Regions from separate parts of the Streptomyces sp. NPDC091682 genome, predicted to be linked through region 1. Evidence: riboswitches for the same ligand, from Rfam matches in the RefSeq annotation. Region 1 holds a riboswitch; the other holds the start of a gene.

Region 1 (15,192 bases):
CTGGTCGCGTCCCTCGGGGCCGGCGCCACCGCATGCGGGTCCGGCGACAAGAACCCGCTGTCAGCCCGCCCGTACGACGCGGGCGATCAGGTCGCCTTCAACCAGCGCGCCGGCAGCCGCCCCGTGGACCCCGACCGGCCCCTCGAAATCACCGCCAAGAGCGGTGGCGGCCGGATCACCGACGTGCTGGCCGTGGACACCCACGGCCGCCGCCTGGCGGGCGAACTGAGCGCCAAGGGGGACCGCTGGCACAGCACCACCCCGATGGCCTCAGGCGTCCGCTACACGGTCACCGTGAGCACCGAGGACGAGCGGGGCGCCCCCGGGCAGCGCACGCTCACCTTCGACACCACCCCGTCCAAGGGGATCCTGAAGGTCGAGTTCGGCCCGGACGAGGGCAAGTACGGCGTCGGACAGCCCATCACCGCCGAACTCAGCGAGCCGGTCAAGGACAAGGCCGCCCGCGCCATCGTGGAACGGGGCCTCGTCGTCGACGCCCCGCCCGGAGTCGAGGGCGCCTGGCACTGGGTGGACGACAAGAACCTCCACTACCGGCCCAAGGACTACTGGCCCGCCAACTCCGCCGTATCCGTACGGAGCAACCTGGAGGGCGTCCGGATCACCGACGAGCTCCACGGGGCCGTCGCCAAGCCGCTGAAGCTGGAGATCGGCGACCGGGTCGAGGTCACCACCGACGCCTCCTCGCACTACCTCACGTTCAAGCGCAACGGAGAAGTGATCAACACCATTCCGGTGACCACCGGCAAGCCCGGCTTCTCCACCCGAAACGGCATCAAGGTGGTGCTGGGCAAGCAGTACTTCGTACAGATGCGCGGCGACACCGTCGGCATCGGCGGCAGCGAGTACTACAACCTGCCCGTCTACTACGCCACCCGCGTCACCTGGAGTGGTGAATACGTCCACGCCGCACCGTGGTCCGTCGGCTCCCAGGGCTACGAGAACGTCAGCCACGGCTGCACGGGCATGAGCACCGGCAACGCCGCCTGGTTCTACGAGAACATCACCGAGGGCGACATCGTCCAGGTGATCAACAGCATCGGCGACGACATGGACGTCTTCGGCAACGGCTTCGGCGACTGGAACATGGACTGGAAGGACTGGCGCCAGGGCAGCGCCCTGCTCAAGGGCACCCAGGAAGGCCGCAGCCCGGTCGACCAGGCCCGCCTGCGCCCCACCGTCTGAGCCGTCCCGGGCCGGCCCCTCCCCCCGGAGGACGTCCGGGGGGAAATTCCCGGCCCGTTCACCCGTACGGCCCCCCTACGAGGCACGCGCGGGCCCTACAAGGGGTGTCCTGCCGGTCGGGCCGGGTGTGACCGACAAGGCGCCCCCAAGGGCTTATCAGGCGTCCAGGGACAGACGGGTCCTCAGCAGGCCCGCCAGGGTGTCCGCGAACTGCACCGGGTCCACCGGAAGGGTCACGGCGGCGTCCGCGCGACTCCACGTGGCCAGCCAGGCGTCCTGGGGGCGCCCCATCAGCAACAGCACCGGCGGACACCGGAAGATCTCGTCCTTGATCTGTCGGCACACCCCCATGCCCCCGGCCGGAACCGCCTCGCCGTCCAGCACGCACACGTCGATGCCGCCCGCATCCAGCTCCGTCAGGACCGCCGGCAGCGTCGCGCACTCCAGGAACTCCACCGGCGGCAGGTCCGCGGCGGGCCTGCGTCCTGCCGCCAGCCGCACCTGCTCCCGGGTGCCCGCGTCGTTGCTGTAGACCAGAACCCGCGCAGTCGCCCGCATTTCGTTCCTCCACGTGGCCGTGAATCACGTTGATGTTGCGCGGGATGCTACTCCTCCCGGTGCGCCGTCAACATCGGTTCGAACATGTCGCAGGTGGCCGCGCGGAGGACTCATCTGATGGGCCGTTCGGGCCTTGCACACGCCCCTGACACTCCGAACGGCACCCCCCGGGGTGAGGGCGGGATAAGCGACCGACATAATGTCGGTCGTGGCGACAGCAACGACAGTAGATACCGGGCACGCGCACCCGACGGTCAACCGGCCGAACCTCGTCAGCGTCGGAACCATCATCTGGTTGAGTTCCGAGCTGATGTTCTTCGCGGCCCTCTTCGCGATGTACTTCACCCTGCGATCCGTGATGGGTCCCGAGTTCTGGACAGAACAGGCCGACGCCCTGAATCTGCCCTTCTCGGCGACGAACACGACGATCCTGGTGCTTTCCTCGCTCACCTGCCAGCTCGGCGTATTCGCCGCCGAGCGCGGTGACGTGAAGAAGCTCCGGACGTGGTTCATCATCACGTTCGTCATGGGTGCGATCTTCATTGGCGGCCAGGTGTTCGAGTACACCGAGCTGGTCAAGCATGAGGGCCTGTCCCTCTCGTCCAACCCGTACGGCTCGGTGTTCTACCTGACCACCGGCTTCCACGGGCTGCACGTGACGGGCGGTCTCATCGCCTTCCTGCTGGTCCTCGGCCGGACGTACGCGGCCAAGAGGTTCACCCACGAACAGGCCACGTCGGCCATCGTCGTGTCCTACTACTGGCACTTCGTCGACGTCGTCTGGATCGGCCTCTTCGCGACGATCTACCTGATCAAGTAGCGAACACGTCACCGGGCAAGACCCGGCACTCCATCCAGACACACCGACGCAGAAGATCCTGACACCGGGGTAATCCGTGAAAAAGCTCTCCGCACGACGACGCCATCCGCTGGCGGCGGTCGTCGTTCTACTCCTCGCGCTGGCGGCCACTGGGGGGCTGTACGCCGCCTTCGCCCCCGCGGGCAAGGCGCAGGCCGATGAAACCGCCCAGTCCCTCGCCATCGAGGAGGGCAAGAAGCTCTACGCCGTGGGTTGCGCAAGCTGCCACGGAACCGGCGGTCAGGGTTCCTCTGACGGCCCGAGCCTGGTCGGCGTCGGCTCCGCGGCCGTCGACTTCCAGGTGAGCACGGGCCGCATGCCCGCCCAGCAGCCCGGCGCCCAGGTGCCGAAGAAGCCCGTCATTTACGACCAGGCGCAGATCGACCAGCTGGCCGCGTACATCGCGTCCCTCGGCGCAGGTCCGATCACGCCGACCGCGAAGCAGTACGACCCGGCGGGCGCCGACATCGCCAACGGTGGTGAGCTCTTCCGCAACAACTGCGCGCAGTGCCACAACTTCACCGGCGAAGGCGGCGCACTGACGAACGGCAAGTACGCCCCCAACCTTGAGGACGTCTCGCCGAAGCACATCTACGAGGCCATGCAGACCGGCCCGCAGAACATGCCCTCCTTCCCCGACAGCACCATGCCGGAGAAGCAGAAGAAGGACATCATCGCGTACCTCCAGAACGTGAACGGCGAGAAGTCGACCAGCCCCGGCGGCCTGAAGCTCGGTGGCCTCGGCCCCGTCTCCGAGGGTCTGTTCGGCTGGATCTTCGCCCTGGGTGCGCTGATCGCTGTCGCCGTCTGGGTCGCGGCCCACACCGCTAAGGCCAAGAAGTCATGAGTAGCCAAGAGATTCCCGAAGACAAGCACCTGCCGAGCGAGCAGGGCGACGCCCACCACGGCGTAGCGGTCGCGGACGACCCGTTCGCCGACCCGGGCCTGCCGGTCCACAAGCCGCGCATCCAGGACATCGACGAGCGGGCGGCGAAGCGCTCCGAGCGCACCGTCGCGATGCTCTTCACGCTGTCGATGCTGGCGACGATCGCCTTCATCGCGTCCTACGTGATCTTCCCGGTCGACAAGATCGTCTACATCTTCCCCATCGGGAAGGTCAGCGCGCTCAACTTCTCCCTGGGCATGACCCTGGGCGTGGCCCTCTTCTGCATCGGCGCGGGCGCGGTTCACTGGGCCCGCACCCTGATGTCCGACGTCGAGGTCGCCGCCGAGCGCCACGAGATCGCCGCTCCGGCCGAGGTCAAGGCGCAGGTCCTGCAGGACTTCGCCGACGGCGCGAACGAGTCCGGCATCGGCCGACGTCCCCTGATCCGCAACACGATGCTGGGCGCGCTGGCCATGCTGCCGCTGTCCGCCGTCATGATCATGCGCGACCTGGGCCCGCTGCCCGAGGACAAGCTGCGCAAGACCCTGTGGGCCAAGGGCAAGCTGCTCATCAACCAGAACACGATGGAGCCGCTGCGTCCCGAGGACGTGTACGTCGGTTCGCTCACCTTCGCCATGCCGGAAGGCCTGGAGGAGGAGCAGCACGACTTCCAGGTCCAGATCGCCAAGGCCGCCCTGATGATCGTCCGCATTCAGCCGGAGGACATCAAGGACAAGAAGGAACTGGAGTGGTCCCACGACGGGATCGTGGCCTACTCCAAGATCTGTACCCACGTCGGCTGCCCGATCAGCCTGTACGAGCAGCAGACGCACCACGTGCTCTGCCCGTGCCACCAGTCCACCTTCGACCTCTCCGACGGCGCCCGTGTCATCTTCGGCCCGGCCGGTCACGCGCTTCCGCAGCTGCGGATCGGCGTGAATGACGAAGGCTTCCTCGAAGCGCTCGGCGACTTCGAAGAGCCCGTCGGTCCTGCATTCTGGGAGCGCGGATGAGCACCAGCGAGAACAACGAGCGCAAAGCGCCGGCCGGCGAGCGCGTAGCGGACTGGGCGGACGGCCGCCTGGGCATCTACAGCCTCGCCAAGGCCAACATGCGCAAGATCTTCCCGGACCACTGGTCCTTCATGCTCGGTGAGATCTGCCTCTACAGCTTCATCATCATCATCCTCACGGGTGTGTACCTGACGCTGTTCTTCCACCCGAGCATGAACGAGGTCGTGTACCACGGCTCGTACGTGCCGATGCAGGGCGTCATGATGTCCGAGGCCTTCGCCTCGACGCTGGACATCAGCTTCGACGTCCGCGGTGGCCTGCTGATCCGTCAGATCCACCACTGGGCGGCGCTGATCTTCGTCGCGGCGATGGTCGTGCACATGATGCGCGTCTTCTTCACCGGCGCGTTCCGCAAGCCCCGTGAGGTCAACTGGATCTTCGGCTTCCTGCTGCTGGTCCTCGGCATGTTCACCGGCTTCACCGGTTACTCGCTGCCGGACGACCTGCTCTCGGGTACCGGTGTCCGCTTCATGCAGGGCGCCATCCTGTCCGTCCCGGTCGTCGGCACGTACCTGTCGATGTTCCTGTTCGGCGGGGAGTTCCCGGGCGGCGACTTCGTCGCGCGGTTCTACTCGGTGCACATCCTGCTGCTGCCCGGCATCATGATGGGCCTGCTCGTGGCCCACCTGATCCTGGTCTTCTACCACAAGCACACCCAGTTCGCGGGCCCCGGCAAGACGAACAACAACGTCGTCGGCATGCCGCTGCTGCCGGTCTACATGGCCAAGGCCGGAGGCTTCTTCTTCCTGGTCTTCGGTGTCATCGCGGCCGTCGCGGCCGTCGCCTCGATCAACCCGATCTGGGCGCTCGGCCCGTACCGCCCGGACCACGTGTCCACCGGTGCGCAGCCCGACTGGTACATGGGTATGCCGGAAGGCCTGATCCGAGCCATGCCCGGCTGGGAGATCAACATGTGGGGCCACACGCTCGTCCTGGGCGTGTTCATCCCGCTGCTGCTCTTCCCGCTGGTGCTCGGCGCGATCGCCGTCTGGCCGTTCATCGAGTCCTGGGTCACCGGCGACAAGCGCGAGCACCACATCCTGGACCGCCCGCGCAACGTCCCGACCCGTACGGCCTTCGGTGTCGCCTGGATCGCGGAGTACATCGTGCTCCTCATCGGCGGCGGCAACGACATGTTCGCCCAGTACTTCCACCTGTCGATCAACTCGATCACCTGGTTCGTCCGGATCGGCTTCTTCGTCGTCCCGGTCCTCGCCTTCATCGTCACCAAGCGGATCTGCCTCGGCCTCCAGCGCCGGGACCACGACAAGGTGCTGCACGGTCGCGAGACCGGCATCATCAAGCGTCTGCCGCACGGTGAGTTCGTCGAGGTCCACGAGCCGCTCCCGCAGGGCAAGCTGCACACCCTCACCGCGCACGAGCAGTACAAGCCGTACGAGATCGGCCCGACGGTCGACGAGAACGGTGTCGAGCGCAAGGTGAAGGCCACCGAGAAGCTGCGCGCGAAGCTCAGCAAGGGCTTCTACGCCGAGGGCAACCAGATCCCGAAGCCCACGGTGGAGGAGTACCAGGAGATCCAGTCCGGCCACGGCCACCACTGATCCCCGCATGAACGCATGAGGGACTGATTCCGGTCAGTCCTGGTGTCGCCACGGCGAGAGCCCCGTCCAGTGTCTGGACGGGGCTCTTTGCCGTAACCGGGGCTGGATAGGCTGAACCCTGACCGATCAGACGTGGAATCCTCCACCGACAGCAGGAGCGGACCATGAACGTTGCGACCCCGGCAGGCGGCGACAGCGTGGCGGCCCGTGGCTGGCCGGGCGTTCTCGACGCCCTGTTGACCGGCCAGGACCTGCGCGCGGAGGACACCGCCTGGGCCATGGACCGGATCATGCGGGGGGAGGCCACCGACGCCCAGATCGCCGGCTTCACGGTCGCGCTGCGGGCCAAGGGAGAGACGGTCGAGGAGATCAACGGCCTCGTACGGGCTATGTACGCGCACGCCAACCTGATCGAGGTGCCGGGCCGCACGGTGGACATCGTCGGCACCGGCGGCGACGGGGCCAAAACGGTGAACATCTCCACGATGTCGGCCGTCGTCGTGGCCGGGACCGGCGCCAAGGTCGTCAAGCACGGCAACCGGGCCGCGTCCTCCGCGAGCGGCTCCTCGGACGTCCTGGAGAAGCTCGGGGTGAACCTCCACCTGAGCCGGGAACGGGTCGTGGAGGTCGCCGAAGAGGCCGGCATCACCTTCTGCTTCGCCGTGAAGTTCCACCCCGCACTGCGCCACGTGGCCGCGGCCCGCAAGGAACTGGGCATCCGGACCTTCTTCAACGCGCTGGGCCCGCTGACCAACCCGGCCCGGGTGCGCGCCCAGGCGACCGGCGTGGCCGACCCCCGGATGGCCCCGATCATCGCGGGCGTGCTCGCCGAGCGGGGCTCGTCCGCGCTGGTCTTCCGCGGTGACGACGGCTTGGACGAACTGACCACGACGTCGACCTCGCGCGTCTGGTGGGTCCGCGACGGCAAGGTCTCCGAGCAGGCCTTCGACCCCCGTGACGTGGGCATCTCCCTGGTCGACGTCTCCGCCCTGGCCGGCGGGGACCCCTCGTACAACGCGGACGTGGCCCGCCGCCTGCTGGCCGGCGAGACCGGCCCGGTCCGCGACGCCGTCCTGCTGAACTCGGCGGCGGCCCTGGTGGCCCTCGACCCCGGTCCGGGCACCCTGGAGGAGCAGATCGCGGCCGGAATCACCCGCGCGGCGGAGTCCATCGACTCGGGTGCGGCCCGGGCCGCCCTGGAACGCTGGGTGACGGCCAGCAACGTCTAGGCGCGCGGGAACGACGCGAAAACGATGACCCCGGTCCACCATGCGGACCGGGGTCTTGCGTACCCGCGATCATGTGGCAGGATGCACACCAGGTCACGAGTGACAGCGTTTAGGCCCCGGCTTGCTGTCCGGCAACCCTCCTTCCGTGGCGGGGTGCCCCGGGTGATGACCAGGTCGTAGGCAACAAGGCCTACGGCAAGCGCGGATCCCTCGACACCAGGGGTCCTGGTCTTCTCGAGGAGCTTTTTCCGTGAGCAAGCGAATGCGATAGGGCGACTCCGCCCCCACTTCACCCTCGGACCAGGGTCACTTCCGCGTACCCCCGCCCCGTGCGATCCGAGGACCCTCCCGTACCCCGGACGGCCGCAGCGCCCTACCCGCGTACGGGCACACCGAAGCCATTCAGCCCTGCCTGCCGGGAGATACCGCCATGTCCGCATCCCTGAACGCCGCCGTCGCCACCGCCACCGCAGCCACCGTCGACCCCGCCTGTGCCGAGCCGCTCGCGGTCCTCGGCCGGGACGTCACCGTCCCCCTCGTCACCGGCGGCGAGGTCACCTACGCGGCCCTCGACTACGCGGCCAGCGCCCCCGCCCTGCAGCGCGTCTGGGACGACGTGGCCGCGTACGCCCCGTACTACGGCAGCGTGCACCGCGGCGCCGGGTACCTCTCGCAGCTCTCCACCGACCTCTTCGAGCAGAGCCGGGTCACCGTCGCCGAGTTCCTCGACTGCCGCCCCACCGACCAGGTCGTCTTCACCCGGTCCACCACCGACTCGCTGAACCTGCTCGCCGCCGTGCTCCCCGCCGACTGCCAGGTGTTCGTCTTCGAGTCCGAGCACCACGCCTCGCTGCTGCCGTGGACCAACGCCCAGGTCACCTACCTCAACGCGCCGCGCACCCCGGCCGAGGCCGTCGCCACCCTGGAGCGGGCGCTGGCCGACCGCGACCCCTACGGCCCGGCCCTGGTCTGCGTCACCGGAGCCTCCAACGTCACCGGAGAACTGTGGCCGGTCAAGGAACTCGCCGCCGCCGCGCACGCCCACGGCGCGCGCATCGTGCTGGACGCCGCCCAACTGGCCCCGCACCACCCCGTCTCTGTACAGGAGCTGGACGTCGACTGGGTCGCCTTCTCCGGGCACAAGCTCTACGCGCCCTTCGGCTCGGGCGTGCTCGCCGGGCGCGCCGATTGGCTCCAGCAGGCCGACCCCTACCTCGCGGGCGGCGGAGCCTCCCGCACGGTGGCCCGGCGCGAGGACGGCGGCGTGGACGTCGAGTGGCACACCACCGCGGCCCGCCACGAGGCCGGCTCCCCGAACGTCATCGGCGTCTACTCCATCGCCTCGGCCTGCAAGGCCCTGACCGAGGCCGGCTTCGGGAACCTCGTCGCCCGCGAGCAGCACCTCATCGAGAAGGTCCGGGAGGGCCTGGCGGAGGTCCCCGCGGTCCGGATCCTCTCCCTCTTCGGGGACGACGCCCCGCGGGTCGGCGTCATCTCCTTCGTGGTGGACGGCTGGAACAGCTCTCACTTCGCCGCCGCGCTGTCCGCCGAGTACGGGATCGGCGTACGTGACGGCCTGTTCTGCGCCCACCCGCTGGTCCGCACCCTGCTCGGCAGCGAGCCGCAGGCCCAGGGCGAATGCGGAGCCCCGGAGGCGGCGCCGGGCGAGCGCTCGCTGAACGCGATCCGCGTCAGCTTCGGCGCCGGCACCCCCGACGAGCACGTGGAGCGCTTCGTCGGCGCGGTGAAGGAACTCGTGGCGGACGGCGCCAAGTGGCAGTACCGCACGGAGGAAGGCCGCTGCGTCCCGGCGGTATGACCGGCGGTCGGCTCGGCGGTTTTGCGGTTCGGTGGCACGTTGCGTCGTGCCGAGGTGGTTCGCCGGGTCCCCTGCGGGGGGCTCGGCGGTTTTGCGGTTCGGTGGCACGTTGCCTCGTGCCGAGGTGGTTCGCCTCAATCGCCGGCGGGGCTGGGTGGTGTGGGGCGGTGCCCCGCCGAAGTGTCTCCTCGGCTCGCGCCAGGCGGCCGTGGTTCTGCCGTTCGGCCTGGGTTGCGCGCTCGTCCTGCGGGGACACTCCGCCGTGTCCCCGCCCCACGGTAGGGCTTCGACAGCCCAACCTTGTCCCCCCACCTCCCCATGAACCGGCACCGCCAACGGGTGACTGACCCCTTTCCCGGTGGGCCTGCACTGTCAACGGGTGAGTGGGGGCTTCCCTGTGGGGTTGTGCTGCTGAGGGGAGGGGGGACGTGGTGGGGTGTCCCCGCAGGACGAGGCGCTACCACCGGGCACAGCCGAGACATGCCCGCACGCGCCGAGCCGAGGAGACACCCCACCACGGCCCCCCGGACCGACCCGTGCCGACAAGCCCGCCCACCCGCCGAGGCGCGGGCCCGCCCATTCAGCCCCGCCGGCGTTTGAGGCGCGGGTCCGGGCAGCGCCCGGCAGACGGCAGCAACACGACCAAGCAGCCCGCAGGGCAACGGCGCGGGTCCGGGCAGCGCCCGGCGAGGATCCGGACCCGCCGGACACCACCGAGCAGGCCCGCAGGGCAACGGCCCGGTGGGGATCCGGCCGGACCGGACCGCAGACCGCGCCGGAGGCGCTACGCGTCCAGGCCGATGGCGAACGCCGCTTCCAGGTCGTGCTGGGAGTACGTGCGGAAGGCCACGTGGGTGTCCGTCGCCTCGACGCCCGGGATCTTGCTGATGCGGCCGGGGATGATGTCCGCCAGGTTCTCGTGGCGGGCCACGCGGACCAGCGCGATCAGGTCGTACGTCCCCGTGACGGAGTAGACCTCGCTGACGTTCTCGAGGGCGGCGATGGCCTCGGCGATCTCGGGGATCCGGTCCACGCTGGTCTTGATGAGCACGATCGCGGTGATCACGGCTGGCTGTCTCCCTCGGTGGCCGTCGCTGGTCGACTCACTCTAGTCGTACCCCGGTAGCGGGCCCACGCGTAGAGGAAGCCGAGCGAGAAGCCCACCAGGTGGGCGAGGTAGGCCACCCCGGGGCCGCTCTCCGCGCGCTGCGCCGCCAGCCATTGGAGGGCGAACCAGAAGAGCAGCACCATCCACGCCGGGAACCGCAGCGGCAGGAAGAAGAGGAACGGGAACAGGCTCGTCACCCGCGCGCGCGGGAGCAGGAAGAGGAAGGCGCCCAGCACCGCCGAGATGGCACCGGAGGCCCCGATCAGCGTCTGCGGGGAGCCCGCGTTGGCCGCCGCGTACGCCGCCATCGCCAGGTACCCCGCACAGAGGTAGAAGACGAGGAACGCCGGGCGGCCCATCCGTTCCTCCGCCATTGCGCCAAAGACGTAGAGGAAGAGCATGTTTCCGAGCAGGTGGAGCCAGCTGCCGTGGACGAACAGCGCGGTCAGCGGGGTCAGCCAGGCGCGCGGGCCGTCCGTGAAGAGCTCGTCCGGGACCACGCCCCAGCGCCGGAAGTGGGCCGTCCCGGCGGCCAGCAGCTCTTCCCCCGTCCCGTAGGCCGGGTTGAGTCCCGAGGCCGGTCCGAGTACGAACGCCACGGCGCAGCCCGCGATCAGCGCATGGGTGACCACCGGTCCCCGGGCGGCCTCGCGAACGGCCCGCCACTTTACGATCATGTGACAGAGCATGACGTAAGGGGACCCACCTGAAGCGGTGGCAGGCCGTAGGGTTACGAGCTGCGGTCCGTAGGACGACGCATACGGCGGCGCGGGCGGCTTTAATTGAATCAGCTACGAAGGAGAGAGCGGCCTGATGACGGTTCCCCTGCCGACCGACACCACCCGGTGGCGCTGCACCCTGTGCGGCAATCTCACGCGCTTCGACGTGACCCGTTCGTCGAAGGTCGTGGAGTACGTCCACCTGGACCTCGCCGGGGAGCCCAAGGTCGAGGAGCGCGAGGTGGTCAATGAGACCATCGAGTCGGTCCGCTGCCGCTGGTGCAACGCGGTGGACCAGATCGAGCTCGTGGACAGGCCGGGCGCGGACTCCTGACGGAGACGCACCCACAGGAAGATCACGGTAGGGGTGACGGATTGTGGAGCCAGCAAGCGGCGCTGAGCCGGCCGACGCGGCCGGCGACGCCGCCGAGGCGCTCGACCACCCGCTGCCGGAAGGCGTGCGGCGCCGGGTCGTCGCGCTCGTCTCGGACGCCTTCGGCGCACTGACGGTCGCGGACCTCCCGGCGCAGCTGCGTCAGTACGCCCGGTTCACCCCGACCCGGCGCGCCAAGTTCGCCGGCAATGCCATGGCCGCGGCGGTCGAGACCGACGCCGTGTTCCGCAGCCGGGTCGCCGAGAAGTTGCGCGAGGCGCAGGCAGATCTGGCCGCGGCGCTGGAGGCCGGCGCGCCCCCGGCCGCCGCGGATCCGCTGGACGTGGCGGCGGCCGCCTTCGTCCTGCGGCCGGCCGGTTGGGTCAAGCTGGTGGCCGCCGCGGGCGAGGAGGCGCAGCGCGCCGACGCCGAGCGGGTCGGCGAGGAGACCCGGCGCGAGCTGGAGAGGTTGCGCGAGGAGCTGACCCACGCGCGGGACCTCCAGCGCACGGGCGGGGAGCAGGTTCGGGTCGAGCTGGACGCGGCCCGCAAGGAAGCGGAATCGCTTCAGCGCAAGCTGCGGAGCGCCCTCAGCGACGTCAAGCGGGGTGACGCTGCCCTGCGCAAGGTGAATGCGGAGATCGACGGGATCCGCGGTGACGCGGCTGCCCGGGTGGCCGCGGCCGAGAGCGAGACCCGCCGGCTCAAGGCCCGTCTCGCGGAGGTGGAAGCGGCGTTGGAGACCTCGCGCCGGGCCACGCGCGAGGGGCGCAGCATCGAGGACATGCGGCTGAGGCTGCTGCTGGACACCGTGTTGGACGCGGCCCAGGGGCTGCGCCGGGAGCTGGCCCTGCCGCCGGTCTCGACGCGGCCGGCCGACACGGTGGAGGCGGTGGAGCCGGGCCGGATGACGCCGAAGGACATTGCGGCGCGGGCCCTCTCGGAGACCGATCCGGCCCTGCTGGACCAGTTGTTGGCGCTGCCCCAGGCGCATCTGGTGGTCGACGGTTACAACGTGACCAAGACGGGCTATCCGACGATGCCGCTGGAGAAGCAGCGGCTGCGGCTCCTGGGTGGTTTGTCCATGTTGGCCGCGCAGACGGGTGCGGAGATGACCTGTGTCTTCGACGGGGCGGAACTGGCGGCCCCGGTGCTGCTTGCGCCGCCGCGCGGGGTGCGGGTGCTGTTCTCCAAGGCCGGGGTGACGGCGGACGAGCTGATCCGCCAGTTGGTGCGTGCGGAGCCGCCCGGCCGGCCGGTGGTCGTGGTCTCCACGGACCGGGAGGTCGCCGACGGGGTGGCCAAGGCGGGTGCGCGGCCCGTGGCGTCCGCATTGTTGCTGAAGCGGCTTTCGCGCGTTTCGTAACTCCTCGCCACAATGCCCGAATTGAGGGGACTCGCGGAGGACGGACCGTCAAGTGACCTGCACGGAGCGTGCGCTGTGGGTAAAGAACCTGGTCGAGGGGTGAGTTTTTTCTCGACAGGATTTGAACTGATCACAGATGGGTCACTAGGGTCTGCTCAAACCTTCGTGCGGTAGATCACTCATTCGGGGTGGCGGCGGAGGTGCTGCCGAGTTGCGTTCTTCGGCGGCTCCCAGGAAGAAGGAGATCGCCTTCGTGGCGTCCCACCGTCGACCCAAGCAGCCGAACCGCGCTCGTGTGACCGTGCTCACCTCGGTCGCGGCCGCAGCCGTCGCCCTCACCGCGCAGAGCGCCTCCGCCGCGCCGGCGAAGCCGAGCAAGGACGAGGTCAAGAGCCAGGTCGACGCGCTCTACGAAGAGGCGGAGCAGGCCACCGAGAAGTTCAACGGGGCCAAGGAGCGCCAGGACAAGCTGGAGAAGGAGATAAGCCAGCTGCAGGACCAGGTCGCGCGCGGCCAGGGCGAGCTCAACGACCTCCGCAGCACGCTCGGTTCGATGGCCAGCGCCCAGTACCGCAGCGGCGGCATCGACCCCTCCCTCGCGCTCCTCCTCTCCGAGGACCCTGACGGCTACCTCGACAAGGCCTCCTCCCTGGAGCACCTGAGCGCCAAGCAGGTCGAGGGGGTCCAGCGGATCCAGGACAAGCAGCGGACCCTCGCGCAGCAGCGCCAGGAGGCCGCCGGCAAGCTCGCGGACCTCGACGCCACCCGCAAGGAGCTCGGCGAGAAGAAGAAGGTCTCCACCGAGAAGCTCGCCGCGGCCCAGGCCCTGCTCAACACCCTGACCACGCAGGAGCGCGCGGCGCTCAAGGACGAGGAGACGCGCGCCAGCCGCGCCGACAGCCAGCGCGTCGACCTCGGCAACGTCAAGGCCTCCGGTCGTGCCGGAGCCGCCCTCGAAGCCGCCAAGACGAAGCTAGGCTTCACCTACCAGTCCGGCGGTACCGGCCCCACCGTCTACGACTGCTCCGGGCTGACGCAGTGGGCCTACAAGCAGGCCGGCGTCAACATCAGCCGCACCACCTTCACCCAGGTGAACGACGGCACCCGCATCGGCCGCAGCCAGCTCCAGCCCGGTGACCTGGTCTTCTTCTACGGCGACCTGCACCACGTCGGCCTCTACGCCGGCAACAACATGACGCTGCACGCCTCGAACCCGCGCAGCGGCATCAAGTACGAGTCCATGGACAACATGCCGTTCCAGTTCGGCGTCCGGGTCGGCTGATCCGCTCCGCGGTCCGGGACGGGCCGTACGCCGCCCATCCGGGCGAATTCCGCGGCCCCCCTCTGACCACACGCCCCGCCGGTGACCTGCGTCTCCTGCGGGGCGTCGGCATGTGTGCCCGCCGACGGTCGTTGGTCGGTGCGTGGTCGCGCCGCTACTGTCTGCCAGCGCGGAACCCGGTACACGGCCGTCCACGGAGGGCGGACCCGGGCCCCGCACAGCGGAAGGGAGCGGTTTCACGTGGCGTCCCATCGCCGGGCCGGGCTCGGCAGCCTCGACCGGAACACGAAGATCACCGTCCTCACCGCCGCCGCCGCGGCCACCGCCGCGGTCGCCATGACGGGCGTACCCGCGAACGCGGCCGCCGGCCTCCCGTACGAACCCGGCGGCGGGGCGAGAACCGGCATCAGCGCCCAGGTCGACCGCCTCTTCGAGGAGGCCGAGCAGGCCACCGAGCGCTTCAACGAGGCGGGCGAGAAGGCCGACCGGCTCCGCGTCGAGGTCAACCGGGCCCAGGACGCGGTGGCCCGCGGCCAGGAGCGCATCAACACCCTGCGGGGCGTCCTCGGCTCCTTCGCCGGGGCCCAGTACCGCGGCGGCGGCATCGACCCCGCCGTCGGCCTGATGCTGTCGGAGGATCCCGACGGGTACCTCGAGCGCGCCGCGGCCCTCGACCGGCTGACCAGCCGCCAGGCCCGCCAGCTCGACGAACTCCGCGAGGAGCAGCGCGAACTCGGCCAGGAGCGCCGGGAGGCCTCCCGCAAACTCGCCGAACTCGACGCCCTGCGCTCCGACGTGGCCCGGCACAAGAGCGCCGTCACCGCGAAGCTCGCGGCCGCCCGGCGCCTGCTCAACGCCATGCCCTCCGGGGAGCGGGCCGACTACGAACGCTCCTCGCGCTCCGCGGGCCGCCCCGAGGGGTTGCCCGAGCTGTCCTCTTTCGGACCCTCCTCCGGACGCGCCGCGGCCGCCGTGATGGCGGCCCGGGCCGCGGTCGGCCGGCCGTACGTGTGGGGTTCCACCGGGCCCAGCAGCTTCGACTGCTCCGGGCTGATGGTCTGGTCGTACCGGCAGGCCGGGGTCTCGCTGCCGCGCACCTCGCAGGCCCAGCGGCACGCGGGCCGGCAGGTGCCGCTGTCGCAGGCCCGCCCGGGC
Region 2 (15,192 bases), on a different contig from region 1:
ATGTGCCGTTCTATTAAGACCCTGCGCCCGCCCGCCATCCCCGAGAAGGCGACCGAGGACGAGATCCGCGCCGCCGCCCTGCAATACGTACGGAAAGTGTCCGGTTTCCGGGCGCCCGCCGCGCACAACCGCGAGGTGTTCGAGGCGGCCGTGGACGCCGTCGCCGAGGCCACCGCGGCGCTGCTCGACGGGGTGCACGTACGGGGGCAGGCCGCCCCGGCGTGACCCGGACCCCGTCGGCGCCTACGAGGCTGCCGCGCGGCGACGCATCACCCACACTCCGGCGCCCAGCGCGCCCGCGGTGAGGGCGCTGCCCACGGCGATCTGACCGGGGCTCATCGAACCGATGCTGCCGCCCGTCCCGCCGCGAGCCGCACCTGAGCTGACCTGTAGGGACAGGGTGACGCGCTCGCCGCCGGGGCCGCCGCACTCGAAGACGACGCGGTGCGCGCCCGAGCTCGCGTTGTTGAAGACGGTGGCGCTCCCGATGAGGCTGGCGGCCGTCTGGCTGCCCGGGGTCAGCCGGGCCTCGCCGAAGGCGGTCGACGTGACCCTGGCGACCTGCGTTCCGCAGCCCGAGACGTTCAGCGCGACCCGGCCGCCCGGGGCGACGGCGGTGGGGGAGACGGTGGCGGAGGGGGCCGCGTACGCGAGGGTGGCGGGGGCGGCGGCAGCGGCGATGAGGGCCGCGGCCGCGACGGTCATCAGGCGGCGGGCCGTGGCGGGCGCCGCGGCGGGCGCCATGACGGGCCGTTCGGCGGGCGGTCCGGCGGGCGGTTTGGCAGACGACTTGGCAGACGACTTGGCGGGCATGGAGAGGACTCCTCGGCTCGTCGAAACGGCGCGGCCAGGCCACTGATGTGACACGGATTCGGTTGCGCACCGTGCTGTGGACGCTAGGAGCCCAGCCCTGGGGCGGCGATCGGGGTCGGGTGAACGGGTGAGCCGACTGCTCCGCCCGGGGGAGCCGAGCCGTGTCGGCCGGCCTACGCCGTCGCCGCGGCCGCCTCCGGGCGCCGTACCAGGAAGGCCGCCAGGGCACCCGCGGCGAAGAGGGCGACGACGGACAGGGCGGTGCCGAGCCACTGGGTGCCCAGCCACTGCGTACCGAAGTAGCCGAGGGCCACGCTGTATCCGGCCCAGGCCATGCCCGCCAGGACCGACCAGGGCAGGAACTCCGCCACCTTGCGCTGGGTCTTGCCCGCACCCAAGGACACCACCGAGCGTCCCGCCGGGGCGAAGCGGGCGATGACCACCAGAGCGCCGCCACCGCGCGCCAGAGCCGTGCCGAGGCGCTCGTGGGCCCGGGTCAGCCGGCGGGAGCGGGCGATGGCCCGGTCCAGCCGGGCTCCGCCGCGTCGGCCCAGCCGGTACGCGGCCATGTCGCCCAGCACCGAGGCGGTCGTGGCGATCACGAGCAGGAGCAGGATGTCCGGCACCTGCGCGGGTACCGGCACCGGGCCAGCAGCCCCGGCGGCTGCCGCAGCCGCCGCCGCGGTGATCACCAGAACCCCGCTCGGGAGCACCGGGAGGAAGACGTCGAGCACGATGGAGACCGCCACGAGGGCGTAGATCCATGGGCTCGCGGTCAGCGATCCCAGCGTCTCAAACAAAACGGGACTCCCCAGTCCGGTTGACGTGCTGCGACACCAAGCGCCGCGACGTCGCGGGGAGCGGCAGGAGCGGCCTGACAGCGAGACAGCGTACGCCCGACGTTCGCCCCCCGGATCCCCGGGGCGCCTGCCCGGTACGCCTTCCCGGTACGCCTGCCGAGAAGGGATGCCGGGAATGGATGCCTCCCGGGGCGCCTGCCGGTACGCCTGCCGGGTACGCCCGCCAAGGACGACCCCCGCACCACCACCACGCCAAGTCCACCGCCCCGCACCGCCAGGGCCCGCCCCGTCCCTTACTCCGCCGCCGTGAGATCCCGGTCCAGCACCGTCACCAGCACGGCCCCCTCGCGCTTCTTGCGCGCCTGGTCCAGCCGCAGCCGAGCGGTCCGCCCCGACAGAGCCAGCGTCATCAGCTGATTCCCAAACCAGGGCCCACCCGTACGCCGCCAGTTCAGCGGCGGTCGCCCCGTCCGCCCGTGCAGGGAGAAGCCGCGCCCCAGCCACCGCCCCATCCGGGACCAGCCCAGCCGAAAACCCCACTTCACCGCGGTATGGATGGAATTGTGAACCGGTGAGCACGTCAGCTGGAACACCCGTGCCGTACTCGGTATTCGAGGCTCGGCCACATACGCGTGATGCACGTCCCCGGACAGCACGCACACCGTCGCCGGCGCCCGCGGCCCCGTCCCCACTTCCTCGATCAGATCGGTCAGGGCCGCGAACGAGGCCGGGAACGCCGCCCAGTGCTCCAGATCGCTGCGCCGGCGCAGATCCTCCCCGATCCGCGCCCACCGCGGCCCCCGCTCCCCGCGGCACAGCGCAGCATTCCACGTCTCGGCATCGTGGATCAGCGGCGGCATCAGCCAGGGCAGCGAGGACCCGATCAACAGATGGTCGTAACCACCGTGCCCGGCCAGGGCGTTCTCCCGCAGCCACTGCTGCTCCGCCGGATCGAGCATCGCCCGCCCGTCCTCCGCCAACACCCGGGCGGCCCGGGTGTCCACCATCAGCAGCCGCGTCCGGCCGAAGTCGCGCCGGTAGCTCCAGCGCACCGTGCCCGGATCGGCGTCCGCCGCGGATGCGAAGGCCTGGAGCGCGTCCGTACCGTCGGGGGTCTTCCGTACCGCCTCGTACACCGCGTCGGCGTCCAGCTCGGCGGGGGAGAGGTTGCCCAGGTGCTGGTACACCCAGTACGACATCAGCCCGCTGAGGACGCGCTCGCGCCACCACGGCGTGGCCCGCATCTCCGCCAGCCACGCCGCGCTCGTGTTCCAGTCGTCGATGACGTCGTGGTCGTCGAATATGTGCAGGCTGGGGACCGTCGACAGTAGCCAGCGGATCTCCGGGTCGAGCCAGGACTCGTAGTAGAGCCGGGTGTACTCCTCGTAGTCCGCGACCTGGGCGCCCGGCGCCTCCCGCAGGTCCCGCCGGGCCGCGAGCCACTGCCTGGTCTCCCGGGACAGCGCGTCCGCGTACACCTGGTCGCCGAGGAGCAGCAGGACGTCCGGGCGCACCGCCTCCGGGTCGGCGGCCAGTCGCGCGGCGAGGGTGTCCAGCGCGTCCGCGCCGTGCGGCCCGTGCCGGCCGGCGGGCGGCGCGGCCTGTCGGCAGGAACCGAAGGTCACGCGCAGCCCGGGCGAGGGCCGGCCGGGGCCCGTCACGGCCGGAGCGGTGATCGTGCTCGGCGGGAAACCGCTCTCCGGCAGCGGCCACACCGGCCGGCCGTCGAGCAGCACCTCATACGCCGTGGTCGCGCCCGGGGTCAGACCGGTCACCGGTACCAGCGCGTAGTGGTGACCGGCTATCTGGAACGTACGGGCGCTGCCGCCCGCCCCGTCCGCGCACCGCACCTCGGCCGCGCACGGGCGGTCCGCCTCGACCCATATGGTGGCCGACCGGCCCGTGTCCCAGTCGACGTGGCGCAGCAGCGGCCCCAGACGCAGTCCGGCCATGCAACTCCCCCTCCTCCGTAAGCCCCTTCGATCACGGTACGACGGGTAGGGGGAGCCACGCCTCCCCCTGGCGGGGGAAAGATCGGCCGGCTCGGTCAGCAGCCGTTCAGGATGTTGACCAGGGCCGTCTTCTCACCGGAGTCCATGCTCAGACCGTAATACTGCTTCACGTTGACCCACATCCGCGCGTACGTACAGCGGTAGGACGTCTGCGAGGGCAGCCACTTGCCGGGGTCGAGGTCGCCCTTGGCCTGGTTGACGTTGTCGGTGACCGCGATGAGCTGCGGGCGGGTGAGGTCGTTGGCGAACTGCTGGCGCTTGCTGGTGGTCCAGGAATTGGCACCGGAACGCCAGGCCTCGGCGAGCGGGACGACATGGTCGATGTCGAGGTCGGCGGCCGCGGTCCAGGTGGCGCCGTCGTACGCCGAGTACCAGCTTCCGCTCACGGCGGCGCAGGAAGAGTCCTGGACGACGTTGACGCCGTCGCGCTTGAGGACGGTCTCGCGGGTGTTGCAGCTGCCGGAGACGGTGCTCCAGTGCGGGAAGAGGTCGCGGCTGTAGCCGCTGGTGGACCCCTCGGTCTTGGGCGTGACCGTCGCCAGGTAGGCGCGGGCGGCCGAGGCGCTGATGGGGGCGGGCGGGGCGGCCTGGGCGGCCGGGGCGTTGAGGAGGGAGGTCAGTGCGGCCAGGGCGGCTGCTGACGCGAGCACGCCAATTCGACGCGCGTAGATGCTGGGTATGAGTGCCATGAGGGGCTCCCTGGGTGCGGGGGGTGTGGCCGTGTGGCCCCGGCGGGGCGTGGCCATTGTGGCGGCGCCGGGTATCGCGGGGATGGGCACCAGATGACAGCCTGGCGACATGGGCACGTCACATCAAGTCGCCAACGCGCCTGATTTAAAAGGAGTTTGATATTCCGCAGGGGGGTGGAGGGGGGTTGCGAATCGTTCCTGCCCGTCCGTCGGACTCGCCCGTCCGACCGCTGCGCGCCGCCTCGCCTGCGCACCGGGCCCCGTATTGGACCGTCCAGTCGGGACCGTCCGGCCGGGACCAAAGGCCCATTCCGGTCTGTCGTGGGCTTCGCGTACTCTGTTCGGAGCAGAAGGGGAGTAGCTCTTCGCCGGACCGTCGACATACTGCTGGGTCACCCCAGCCGGCGCCCGGAGGCAGGCCGCGAGCAGCGGCAGGCCAGCGAGACCTTCGGCCGCAGTGTCCTGTTCAGCGCAGGCGCGTCTTGTACGCGCACGCGCAAGCCAGGGTGCCGCCGAGCCGAAGCGACCCCTGACACACCCCAGGTCTCTCGGTCCCGATGGCGCCCTGCCCGACCGATCGAGGTTTCACCCCCGTGTTCAGCTTCAGCATCATGGCGATCGCCTTCGGCGTCGTCTTCCTTGCCGAACTCCCCGACAAGACGGCCCTCGCCGGCCTGATGCTCGGCACGCGCTACCGTGCCTCCTACGTCTTCGCGGGCGTCGCCGCCGCCTTCGCCGTTCACGTCGCACTCGCCATCGCCGCAGGCAGCGTTCTCACGTTGCTCCCGCACCGGCTCGTCCAGGCCGTCGTCGGCATCCTCTTCCTGGCGGGCGCGGCCATGCTGCTCCTGAAGAAGGACGACGGGGACGAGGAGGTCAAGCCGCCCGCCGACCAGTCCTTCTGGAAGGTCTCCGGAGCGGGATTCATGTTGATCCTGGTGGCGGAGTTCGGTGACCTGACCCAGATCATGACCGCCAACCTCGCCGCCCGGTACGACAACCCCGTCTCGGTCGGCATCGGTGCCGTGATCGCCCTGTGGGCGGTCGCGGGCATCGGCATCTTGGGTGGTCGCACCCTGATGAAGTACGTGCCGCTGCGACTGATCACCAAGATCGCGGCTGCCGTGATGGCCGCACTGGCCGCGTTCTCGCTCTACGAGGCGATCGCGGGCTGACGCGTCGCAGGTGCGGGCCGGCGGTGGCGGATATTTCCTTGCGGGGCGGGAACGTACAGATCACGCTCGTGCGTGTGACAGACACCCCCATCCCCACCGGCCCTACCGGCCCTGCCGTCGAGCCCGCACCCCGATCCGCGTCCGCGCCGGTGTCCGCCGAGGACCGGCAGTTCGGCTGGTCCAACATGTTCGTCCGCCCCGACGAGGACACCCGGACCGACGGCGGGTTCCAGGGCGAGCGCGCCGTACTCGCCGGCTACCTGCGCGACCAGCGCCTGACGCTTGAGCTCAAGTGCGCGGGCCTCGACGCGGAGGCCCTGGCGCGGCGCTCGGTCGAACCGTCCAACCTGTCGCTCCTGGGTCTCGTGCGCCACCTCGCGGGCGTCGAGCAGTACTGGTTCCGGCAGGTCATGGCGGGCCAGGAGATACGTCGGCACTACCGCACGGAGGAGGACCGCACGGGAGACTTCACCGGCGCGGTGGCCGACCCGGAGGTGGTCGCGGACGCGTGGGCGACCTGGCGTGCCGAAGTGGCCTTCGCGGAACAACTGGTCGCGGAGGCCGCCGACCTGGGCGTCACGGGTGACAGCAGACATGGCGACGAGCCGATGGAGCTCCGCGAGGTCCTGGTCCACATGATCGAGGAATACGCCCGCCACAACGGCCACGCGGACTTCCTGCGGGAACGCATCGACGGGCGAGTGGGGCAGTAGGGCGAGGCGGGGCGGGCGGGGGCTTCGGGGTGGGCAGGGGCCGGGTGGGCGGGGTCGGGAAGTACGGCGGTGGGGGGGGGGGGGGGGCGGCCCCCCCCCCCCCCCCCCCCCCACCACCACCCCCCACCCCCCCCCCCCCCCCCACCCCCCCCCCCCCCCCCCCCCCCCCCCCCCCCCCCCCCCCCCCCCCCCCCGCCGCCCCCCCCCCCCCCCCCCCCCCCCCCCCCCCCCCCCGCCCCCCCCCCCCCCCCCCCCCCCCCCCCCCCCCCCCCCCCCCCCCCCCCCCCAGCGGCGCCGTGGTCGGGGGCCAGCCCCCGAACCCCCGCGCCTCAAACGCCGGCGGGGCTGGATTTTCCAGCCGTCCGGCGTTTGAGGACCGGGTCCGGGCAGAGCCCGGTTCAGGCAAGGGCCGAGAGCTGGGCCTCGAACCAGGCCGCCGGTGGGAGGGCCGTCGCCGCTGCCGCGAGGCGTTTGGTGCGTTCCGCGCGCTCAGCCGCCGGCATGGACAGCGCCACGTGCAGGGCCACGGCCGTTTCCGTCACGTCGTACGGGTTCACCTTCAGCGCGTCCTGGCGGAGCTCCTCGTACGCCCCCGCCCCCGTGGACAGCACCAGCGCGCACCCCGCCTCCGACACCACCGGGATCTCCTTCGCCACCAGGTTCATCCCGTCCCGCACCGGGTTCACCAGCGCCACGTCCGCCAGCCGGTACGCCGCCAGCGAGCGTTCGAAGTCGTCCTTCACCGACACCAGCACCGGCTGCCACTCCGCCGTACCGAACTCCGCGTTGATCTCCGCCGCCAGATCCCGCACCGACTGCGTGTAGTCCCGGTACACCCTCAGGTCCTGCCGCGACGGGTACGCCGACGCCAGGTGGACCACTCGGCCCCGCCATTCGGGGAAGTGGGTCAGGAGCTCCCGGTAGGCCAGCAGGCCGCGCAGGATGTTCTTCGACAGTTCCGTGCGGTCCACGCGGACGATCGTCTTCAGGTCTCCGACCTCGGCCCGCAGCTGCGCCAGTTTGTCGTCGACCCCGGGCCGGTGCGCCAGTTCCCGCAGCTCGGCGTCGTCCACTCCGAGGGGATACCTGGACACCCGCGTGAACCGTTTCTCGGCGCCGCTCTTCTTGTGCCTCACACCGGCCGGCTTCTCGCCCCTCGCGATGCCGCTCGCGTCGTCGATGTCCGCGCCGTCGATGAAGCCGTTCGCCCACTTCGAGGTGTGGAAGCCCAGCAGGTCCGCCCCCAGCATCCCCCACACCAGCTCCTTGCGGACGGTGTCCGGGAGCATGTCCATGAAGGGCGCCGACGCCCACGGCGTGTGCGTGAAGTGCGCGATCTTCAGATCCGGCCGCAGCTCGCGCAACTGCCCCGGAACCAGCGCCAGGTGGTAGTCCTGCACCAGAACGCGGGCGCCCTCCGCCGCCTCGTCCGCGAGGGCTTGCGCGAAGGCCCGGTTGTAGCGCCGGTACGACCCCCACCGCCGGTGGAACTCGGCGTCGAAGACCGGTTCGCGCGGGATGTCGTAGAGGTGGTGATGTGTGAACCACAGCACAGAATTGGCGATTCCGTTGTATGCGTCGTCATACATCGTGGGATCGATATCCAACATCCGGACGCCCGGCTCGGACGCGCCCCGGCGGACCGCTTCCCGGTCCGCGTCCGACAGCGCCGCGCAGATCCACAGCGCCTCCGGCTGCTCGGCGAGGGCCGTGGAGAGTCCGGAGACGAGACCGCCCCCGCCGCGCCGGGCGCTGAGCGTCCCGTCCTCGGCGAGCGCGTAGGAGAGGGGGCCGCGGTTCGCGGCGACGAGCACCTGGGAAGCCATGCCGCCAACCTAGCCCGGCCCGCACCCGCTCAAACCGTACGTTCGCTCACGCCACGCGACGCAGTGCGTACTCCTCGATGCCCGCCATCGGCGGTCGCTCCTCCGTGTCCACCGGGTACGTCCGCGGCCGGAAGCCCTCCGGCCCGCGCTCGAACTGCGTGAGTTCCGGTCGTACGAGGTGCCCGCGCGAGAGCCGGACCTGGGCGGTGCGGTAGATCGCCGCGGCCATCCGGCCCAGCGCCTGCCCGTCCTGGTGGCGGTGGAGCCGTACGCCCACGTCCACCTGGGCCAGCGCGTCCAGCCCGACCGTGTGCAGCGCGTCGACCAGCAGGCCCAGCTCGACGCCGTAGCCGACGGGGAACGGCAGCTGCTCCAGCAGGGAGCGGCGTACGGCGTACTCGCCGCCCAGCGGCTGCACGAAGCCGGCCAGCTGCGGCCAGTGGAGGTTGAGGAGCGGGCGGGCGACCAGCTCGGTGACCCGGCCGCCCTGGCCCGGGGTGTCCCCCAGCGGCCGGTCGTACATCGCCTTGACGAACTGCACGTCGGGGTCGGTCAGCAGCGGGCCGACGATGCCGGAGACGAAGGCGGCGGAGAAGTCCCGCAGGTCGGCGTCGACGAAGCAGACGACGTCCCCGTCGGTGGCCAGCAGCGAGCGCCACAGCACCTCGCCCTTCCCGGGCAGTGCCGGCACGCGGGGCAGGATCTCGTCGCGGTGCACCACCCGGGCCCCAGCCTTCGCCGCGACCTCCGCGGTCCGGTCGGCGGAGCCCGAGTCGATGACGACCAGCTCGTCCACCAGGGGGAACGGGAGTCCCTCGATCAGCTCACGCCGGATGACCTCGACGATCGCGCCGACCGTCGCCTCTTCGTCCAGCGCGGGCAGCACCACGCTGACCGTGGTCCCGGCCGCCCGTTTCCGGTCGAGCAGCTGGTCGAGCGGTCGGTCGGCGGCGGACCAGGAGCGGTCGGCCAGCCATCGCTCCACCTCTTCCAGCACCCTCAGCACTCCCTGCGTGTCGGCGATATTCGCCCTTATGTGATCCATCTCGCGGTTCGGACGCCTGTCTCAGTCGCGCGAGCCTTCGGTTACAGTCTTGAACAACGCGAAGGACCACCGCATGCCGGGGGTCCCGCGCACAAACGCACCGGCGCGCCATAGAGCGCGTGTGCCGGTGCCATACCGCTCATCCAGAGGGGCAGAGGGACACGGCCCGTTGAAGCCCCGGCAACCCTCCAGTCGGTTCTCGCGATCGCGCGTCAGCGCTCGTCAGCGAGGTCCCCGGCTAGGGAAGGTGCCAATTCCGTCTCATGGCGAAGTGCGCCATGGGGAAGATGAGGAGAAAGGGCCTCGCCATCATGGCTGCACAGACTGTCGCCACCTCTGTTGATCTCGGACCCGCCACCGGCCTTTCCTGTCGCGAGTGCGGTACCCGTTTCGAGCTCGGCCCCATCTTCGCGTGCGCCGAATGCTTCGGACCGCTGGAAGTCGCCTACGACCTGCCGACCGGCGACCCCGAGGCCCTGCGCGCCGCGATCGAGGCCGGTCCCAACAACATCTGGCGCTACGCGCCGCTGCTGCCCGTCCCCGCGGACGTGGCGTCCAAGCCCAGCCTGAACCCCGGCTTCACCAAGCTCGTGGACGCGGCCAACCTGGCCAAGGAGCTGGGCATCACCGGCAAGCTCTACGTCAAGGACGACTCCGGCAACCCGACGCACTCCTTCAAGGACCGCGTCGTGGCCATCGCCGTCGAGGCCGCCCGCGCCTTCGGCTTCACCACCCTGTCCTGCTCCTCGACCGGCAACCTGGCCGGCGCCGTCGGCGCCGCGGCCGCCCGGGCCGGCTTCCGCTCCTGCGTGTTCATCCCGCACGACCTGGAGCAGGGCAAGGTCGTCATGGCCGGTGTGTACGGCGGTGACCTGGTCGGCATCGAGGGCAACTACGACGACGTCAACCGCTTCTGCTCCGAGCTCATCGGCGATCCGCTGGGCGAGGGCTGGGGCTTCGTCAACGTCAACCTGCGTCCGTACTACGGCGAGGGCTCCAAGACCCTCGCCTACGAGATCTGCGAGCAGCTCGGCTGGCAGCTGCCCGACCAGATCGTGATCCCGATCGCGTCCGGCTCGCAGCTGACGAAGATCGACAAGGGTCTGCAGGAGCTCATCAAGCTCGGCCTCGTCGAGGACAAGCCGTACAAGATCTTCGGCGCCCAGGCCGAGGGCTGCTCCCCGGTGTCCACCGCCTTCAAGGCCGGTCACGACGTGGTCCGCCCGCAGAAGCCGAACACCATCGCGAAGTCCCTCGCGATCGGCAACCCGGCGGACGGCCCGTACGTCCTGGACATCGCCCGCCGCACCGGCGGTTTCGTCGAGGACGTCAACGACGAGCAGGTCGTCGAGGCCATCAAGCTCCTCGCGCAGACCGAGGGCATCTTCGCCGAGACCGCGGGCGGCGTGACCGTCGGCGTGACGAAGAAGCTCATCGAGGGCGGGCAGCTCGACCCGACGCTCACCACCGTCGTCCTCAACACCGGTGACGGCCTCAAGACCCTGGAGGCGGTGGCCGCGGACAGCGGGCAGACCGCCACCATCCGCCCGAGCCTGGACGCGTTCCGCGCCGCCGGCCTCGCCTGATCCTCTTCCTCCTGCACCCGGAAAGGCAGTAGCGCCATGAGCGTCAACGTCCGCATCCCCACCATCCTGCGCACCTACACCGGCGGCGTCTCCGAGGTCCCGGCCGAGGGCGCGACCCTCGCCGAGGTCATCGAGTCCCTGGAGAAGAACCACCCGGGCATCGCCGCGCGGGTCCTGGACGACCAGGGCAAGCTGCGCCGCTTCGTGAACGTCTACGTCAACGACGACGACGTGCGCTTCGAGGGCGGGCTGCAGGCGGCGACGCCGGACGGCGCCGGCGTCTCGATCATTCCGGCCGTCGCCGGCGGTTGCTGATTCCCCGGATCCCCACCGGATCCCCCCGGTCACCGCTCCGGTGACACGCGCAAAACGAAATTGCCCCCTCCGCTAAAGCGGAGGGGGCAATTCTGCTTGATTGGGCACGGTAGGGTTGGGGAAGTCCCCTCCGCTGTTCTTGCCCCCTGCATATGAACGGGCCGCGCAAGGGTCGACATCGAGCCAACATGCGAGTGCGGTATGGGGCTTTGGCGAGATATGTCAGGCCCGAGTTGCCCGGGAGTATGGCAAATTTTCACTCTATTTCAATGTTTCTCGGTGTCTAGATTTCTCATCGGATTGACCTGTTGCAGACAGCATCCGCGCAGATACATTCAGCCTCGGTCGACGCGTTCCGACGCAAGTTCTGACCCGGGATCGTGAAGTGCGTTCCTGCGCAAGGGCCAGTAATAGGGGAGTTAGGCATGGCTCAGGGCACCGTCAAGTGGTTCAACGCGGAGAAGGGCTACGGCTTCATCGCGGTCGACGGTGGTGCGGATGTGTTCGTCCACTACAGCGCCATCCAGATGGACGGGTACCGCACCCTTGAAGAGGGTCAGCGGGTCGAGTTCGAGATCTCGCAGGGCCAGAAGGGTCCGCAGGCGGACATGGTCAAGCTCGCACTCGGCTAGTCCTGGAGCGATCGACCACCGACGCACGGTCTTCAGTGAAGACCTGGAACACACACGAGGGGCCCACATCCTGGACACGGGATGGGGGCCCCTCGTGGTGTGCCCGGTAGTGGCCCGGTAACAGCGCAAGCCGCTTGCACTCGGAGGGGTCGAGTGCTAATCATTGGCGTTAGCACTCTCCGGTTGAGAGTGCTACTGAACGAGGACCGGGTCGGTGAGGCCCGCAGGGTCCGGCGGGAAGGAACCGTCGGGCACGCAGGCCGTCCGTCGCGGGCGCGGGCGCGGTCCAGGAGCAATCCACCGCTGTCCGGGAGGACCACTTCAGATGGCCAAGATCATTGCGTTCGACGAGGAGGCCCGCCGCGGCCTCGAGCGTGGGATGAACCAGCTCGCCGACGCCGTCAAGGTCACCCTTGGCCCCAAGGGTCGCAACGTCGTCCTTGAGAAGAAGTGGGGCGCCCCCACGATCACCAACGATGGTGTTTCCATCGCCAAGGAGATCGAGCTCGAGGACCCGTACGAGAAGATCGGCGCCGAGCTGGTCAAGGAAGTCGCCAAGAAGACGGACGACGTCGCCGGCGACGGTACGACCACCGCCACCGTTCTCGCCCAGGCGCTCGTCCGCGAGGGCCTGCGCAACGTGGCCGCGGGTGCGAACCCGATGGCCCTCAAGCGCGGTATCGAGAAGGCCGTCGAGGCCGTCTCCGCCGCCCTGCTCGCCCAGGCGAAGGATGTCGAGACCAAGGAGCAGATCGCTTCTACGGCCTCCATCTCCGCCGCCGACACCCAGATCGGCGAGCTCATCGCCGAGGCCATGGACAAGGTCGGCAAGGAAGGCGTCATCACCGTCGAGGAGTCCCAGACCTTCGGTCTGGAGCTGGAGCTCACCGAGGGCATGCGCTTCGACAAGGGCTACATCTCGGCGTACTTCGCCACCGACATGGAGCGCATGGAGTCGTCCCTCGACGACCCGTACATCCTGATCGTCAACTCCAAGATCGGCTCGGTCAAGGACCTGCTGCCGCTCCTGGAGAAGGTCATGCAGTCCGGCAAGCCGCTGCTGATCATCGCCGAGGACGTCGAGGGCGAGGCGCTCTCCACCCTCGTCGTCAACAAGATCCGCGGCACCTTCAAGTCCGTCGCCGTCAAGGCCCCGGGCTTCGGTGACCGTCGCAAGGCCATGCTCGGTGACATCGCCATCCTCACGGGCGGCACGGTCATCTCCGAGGAGGTCGGCCTCAAGCTGGAGAACGCCGGTCTCGACCTGCTCGGCCGCGCCCGCAAGGTCGTCATCACCAAGGACGAGACCACCATCGTCGACGGTGCCGGTGACAGCGACCAGGTCCAGGGCCGCGTGAACCAGATCCGCGCCGAGATCGAGAACTCCGACTCGGACTACGACCGCGAGAAGCTCCAGGAGCGCCTCGCGAAGCTGGCCGGCGGCGTGGCCGTCATCAAGGCCGGTGCCGCGACCGAGGTCGAGCTCAAGGAGCGCAAGCACCGCATCGAGGACGCCGTTCGCAACGCGAAGGCGGCCGTCGAGGAGGGCATCGTCGCCGGTGGTGGCGTGGCCCTGCTGCAGGCCTCCGCGGTCTTCGAGAAGCTGGAGCTCGAGGGTGACGAGGCGACCGGCGCCAACGCCGTGAAGCTCGCCCTGGAGGCCCCGCTCAAGCAGATCGCCGTCAACGGTGGTCTCGAGGGTGGCGTCGTCGTCGAGAAGGTGCGCAACCTGCCGATCGGTCACGGCCTGAACGCCGCGTCCGGCGAGTACGTCGACATGATCGCCGAGGGCATCATCGACCCGGCGAAGGTCACGCGCTCCGCGCTGCAGAACGCCGCGTCGATCGCCGCGCTGTTCCTGACGACCGAGGCCGTCATCGCCGACAAGCCCGAGAAGGCCGGTGCCCCCGCGGGCGGCGGCATGCCGGGCGGTGACATGGACTTCTGATCGACCCCGGCTCCGGCCACTGGTTGATCGGCTGTTCTCGAACGAGGGCGGCACCCCCACGGGGGTGCCGCCCTCGGGCGTTTCCCGGACGGGGTCTCAGGCGGCGGGGTGTGCGATGAAGGTGACCTCTTCGCGGTCTTCGTCGAGGGCGATGGTCAGACCCGCGTCCAAGGCGTGAGCGAGGCGGCGCAGTAGCGGCAGCGTGGGCACCGCGTCGGCGCCCTCCACCCGGGAGACCTTCGCCTGCGTGAGCCCGGCCCGCTCGGCCAACTGGGCCTGGGACAGGCCCAGCGCCTTGCGCCGCTCGTAGACGGCCTTGGCGAACGCCATGGCCAGCCGGATCTCAGCTCGCTCGGCCCGCACCTCGGCCGACTCGACGTACCCCTGTGCGGCCGTCTTCTCGCGGGTCAGCTTCCAGCGGGTGTGGTTCATGACGGGCCCCTTTCGTCCGGGATCCGGCGTTCCGGCCGGTCAGAAGCCGGTGGTGTCGATCGCGAAGTCGAACGGTTCCGGGACGTGCAGGGGCTCGCCGAAGGACACCGTCGTACGGGAGCGGTACCCGTGCGGGGAGGGGTCCCAGAAGCAGGTGATCTCCGAGTCCTGCATGTCGACGACCAGGTAGACCGGTACGAGGCGTCCGTAGACGTCGAGCTTCTCGTTCCAGTCGGCGTCCTTGGTCGACAGGGAGGTGAACTCGGCGACCAGCGACAAGGCCGCCCCGTCCGCGTGGCGGCCCTCTTCGCCGAAAGAGGCCTCGTCCGCGACGAAGAGGTCGGGGCCGTAGGCGCGCTCCGCTGTCGGGAAGCTGAAGAGGAAGGGCGACGTCTCCGCGAAGTGCCCCTTGGGCGCGTGCGCCTCGATCTGCTTGCGAAGCGCGCGCATGGGACGCAGGTAGCGCAGCGCGGAAAACGGCGACACGACGATCTTCCCCCGGATGAGCTCGGCCTTGAAGCCGTCTGGCGTGTCCATCTCCTCGACGGTGCGCAGGAGTGTTTCGAACGTTGGCGGCGACAGAGTCCCTATGGGTGTGGCCCGTTCGATCATGGTCGTCACCGTCGTCCTCCGGGGCGTGCCGTGCCGTGGGTGTGTGCCTCGTCCCAGGCTAGCGACGGCGGGGCCGCCGTGCCCGGCCTATGGGACGTGCCACCCGTGGGTGCGGCGGGTTTGGTTGACTGGTCGCATGAGCGATCTCTTCGTCAAGATCTGCGGACTCAAGACCGCGCACGACGTCGACGTGGCCGTGGCCGCCGGGGCGGACGCCGTCGGGTTCGTCTTCGCGCCCGGGAGCCCGCGGACCGTGGACGCCGCCACCGCGCGGGAGCTCGCCGCACGGGTGCCCGCCGGGGTGCTCACCGTGGGCGTCTTCCGGGGGCAGTCGGTGGCGGAAGTGCGGCGGTTCGCCGAGGAGAGCGGTGTGCGGGGCGTGCAGCTGCACGGCGAGGAGGGGCCCGAGGACTTCGCGGCGCTGCGGGCCGAGGGCCGGACCCTGCTGCGGGCCACCGCCGAGCGCGTGGAGTGCTGCGGTGAGTACGGCGAGGACCTGCTGTTGCTGGACGCGCCCGACCCGGGCTCCGGCAAGCCGTGGAACTGGGGTGCGGCGGACTTCGCCGCGCCCGAGGGGCGCTGGCTGCTCGCCGG

Evidence for each region. A riboswitch is a leader RNA that binds a small molecule or an ion and turns the genes downstream of it on or off. The one in region 1 is predicted to bind S-adenosylmethionine.
Region 2: another riboswitch for S-adenosylmethionine. It lies ahead of thrC (threonine synthase); the one in region 1 lies ahead of ACIQK6_RS14790 (aminotransferase class V-fold PLP-dependent enzyme).

The regions. Positions count from the first base shown of each region.
Region 1 covers NZ_JBIVTH010000005.1:361,351-376,542, reverse strand. The annotation lists gene ACIQK6_RS14825 (Ig-like domain-containing protein) at 1-1,203, shown strand, start outside; gene ACIQK6_RS14820 (hypothetical protein) at 1,360-1,761, opposite strand; gene ACIQK6_RS14815 (heme-copper oxidase subunit III) at 1,961-2,581, shown strand; gene ACIQK6_RS14810 (c-type cytochrome) at 2,658-3,467, shown strand; gene ACIQK6_RS14805 (Rieske 2Fe-2S domain-containing protein) at 3,464-4,519, shown strand; gene ACIQK6_RS14800 (ubiquinol-cytochrome c reductase cytochrome b subunit) at 4,516-6,141, shown strand; gene trpD (anthranilate phosphoribosyltransferase) at 6,306-7,370, shown strand; SAM riboswitch class IV at 7,462-7,578, shown strand; gene ACIQK6_RS14790 (aminotransferase class V-fold PLP-dependent enzyme) at 7,801-9,189, shown strand; gene ACIQK6_RS14785 (Lrp/AsnC ligand binding domain-containing protein) at 9,974-10,255, opposite strand; gene ACIQK6_RS14780 (rhomboid family intramembrane serine protease) at 10,252-10,986, opposite strand; gene ACIQK6_RS14775 (hypothetical protein) at 11,111-11,350, shown strand; gene ACIQK6_RS14770 (NYN domain-containing protein) at 11,391-12,755, shown strand; gene ACIQK6_RS14765 (NlpC/P60 family protein) at 13,009-14,037, shown strand; gene ACIQK6_RS14760 (NlpC/P60 family protein) at 14,278-15,192, shown strand, end outside.
Region 2 covers NZ_JBIVTH010000007.1:332,074-347,265, forward strand. The annotation lists gene ACIQK6_RS18930 (DUF2277 domain-containing protein) at 1-225, shown strand; gene ACIQK6_RS18935 (hypothetical protein) at 244-813, opposite strand; gene ACIQK6_RS18940 (VTT domain-containing protein) at 987-1,613, opposite strand; gene ACIQK6_RS18945 (alkaline phosphatase D family protein) at 1,907-3,565, opposite strand; gene ACIQK6_RS18950 (HNH endonuclease family protein) at 3,661-4,305, opposite strand; gene ACIQK6_RS18955 (TMEM165/GDT1 family protein) at 4,908-5,489, shown strand; gene ACIQK6_RS18960 (DinB family protein) at 5,675-6,202, shown strand; gene ACIQK6_RS18965 (trehalose-6-phosphate synthase) at 6,601-8,028, opposite strand; gene ACIQK6_RS18970 (glucosyl-3-phosphoglycerate synthase) at 8,075-9,025, opposite strand; SAM riboswitch class I at 9,210-9,367, shown strand; gene thrC (threonine synthase) at 9,385-10,659, shown strand; gene ACIQK6_RS18980 (MoaD/ThiS family protein) at 10,696-10,974, shown strand; gene ACIQK6_RS18985 (cold-shock protein) at 11,400-11,606, shown strand; gene groL (chaperonin GroEL) at 11,932-13,554, shown strand; gene ACIQK6_RS18995 (helix-turn-helix domain-containing protein) at 13,651-13,986, opposite strand; gene ACIQK6_RS19000 (Uma2 family endonuclease) at 14,026-14,523, opposite strand; gene ACIQK6_RS19005 (phosphoribosylanthranilate isomerase) at 14,735-15,192, shown strand, end outside.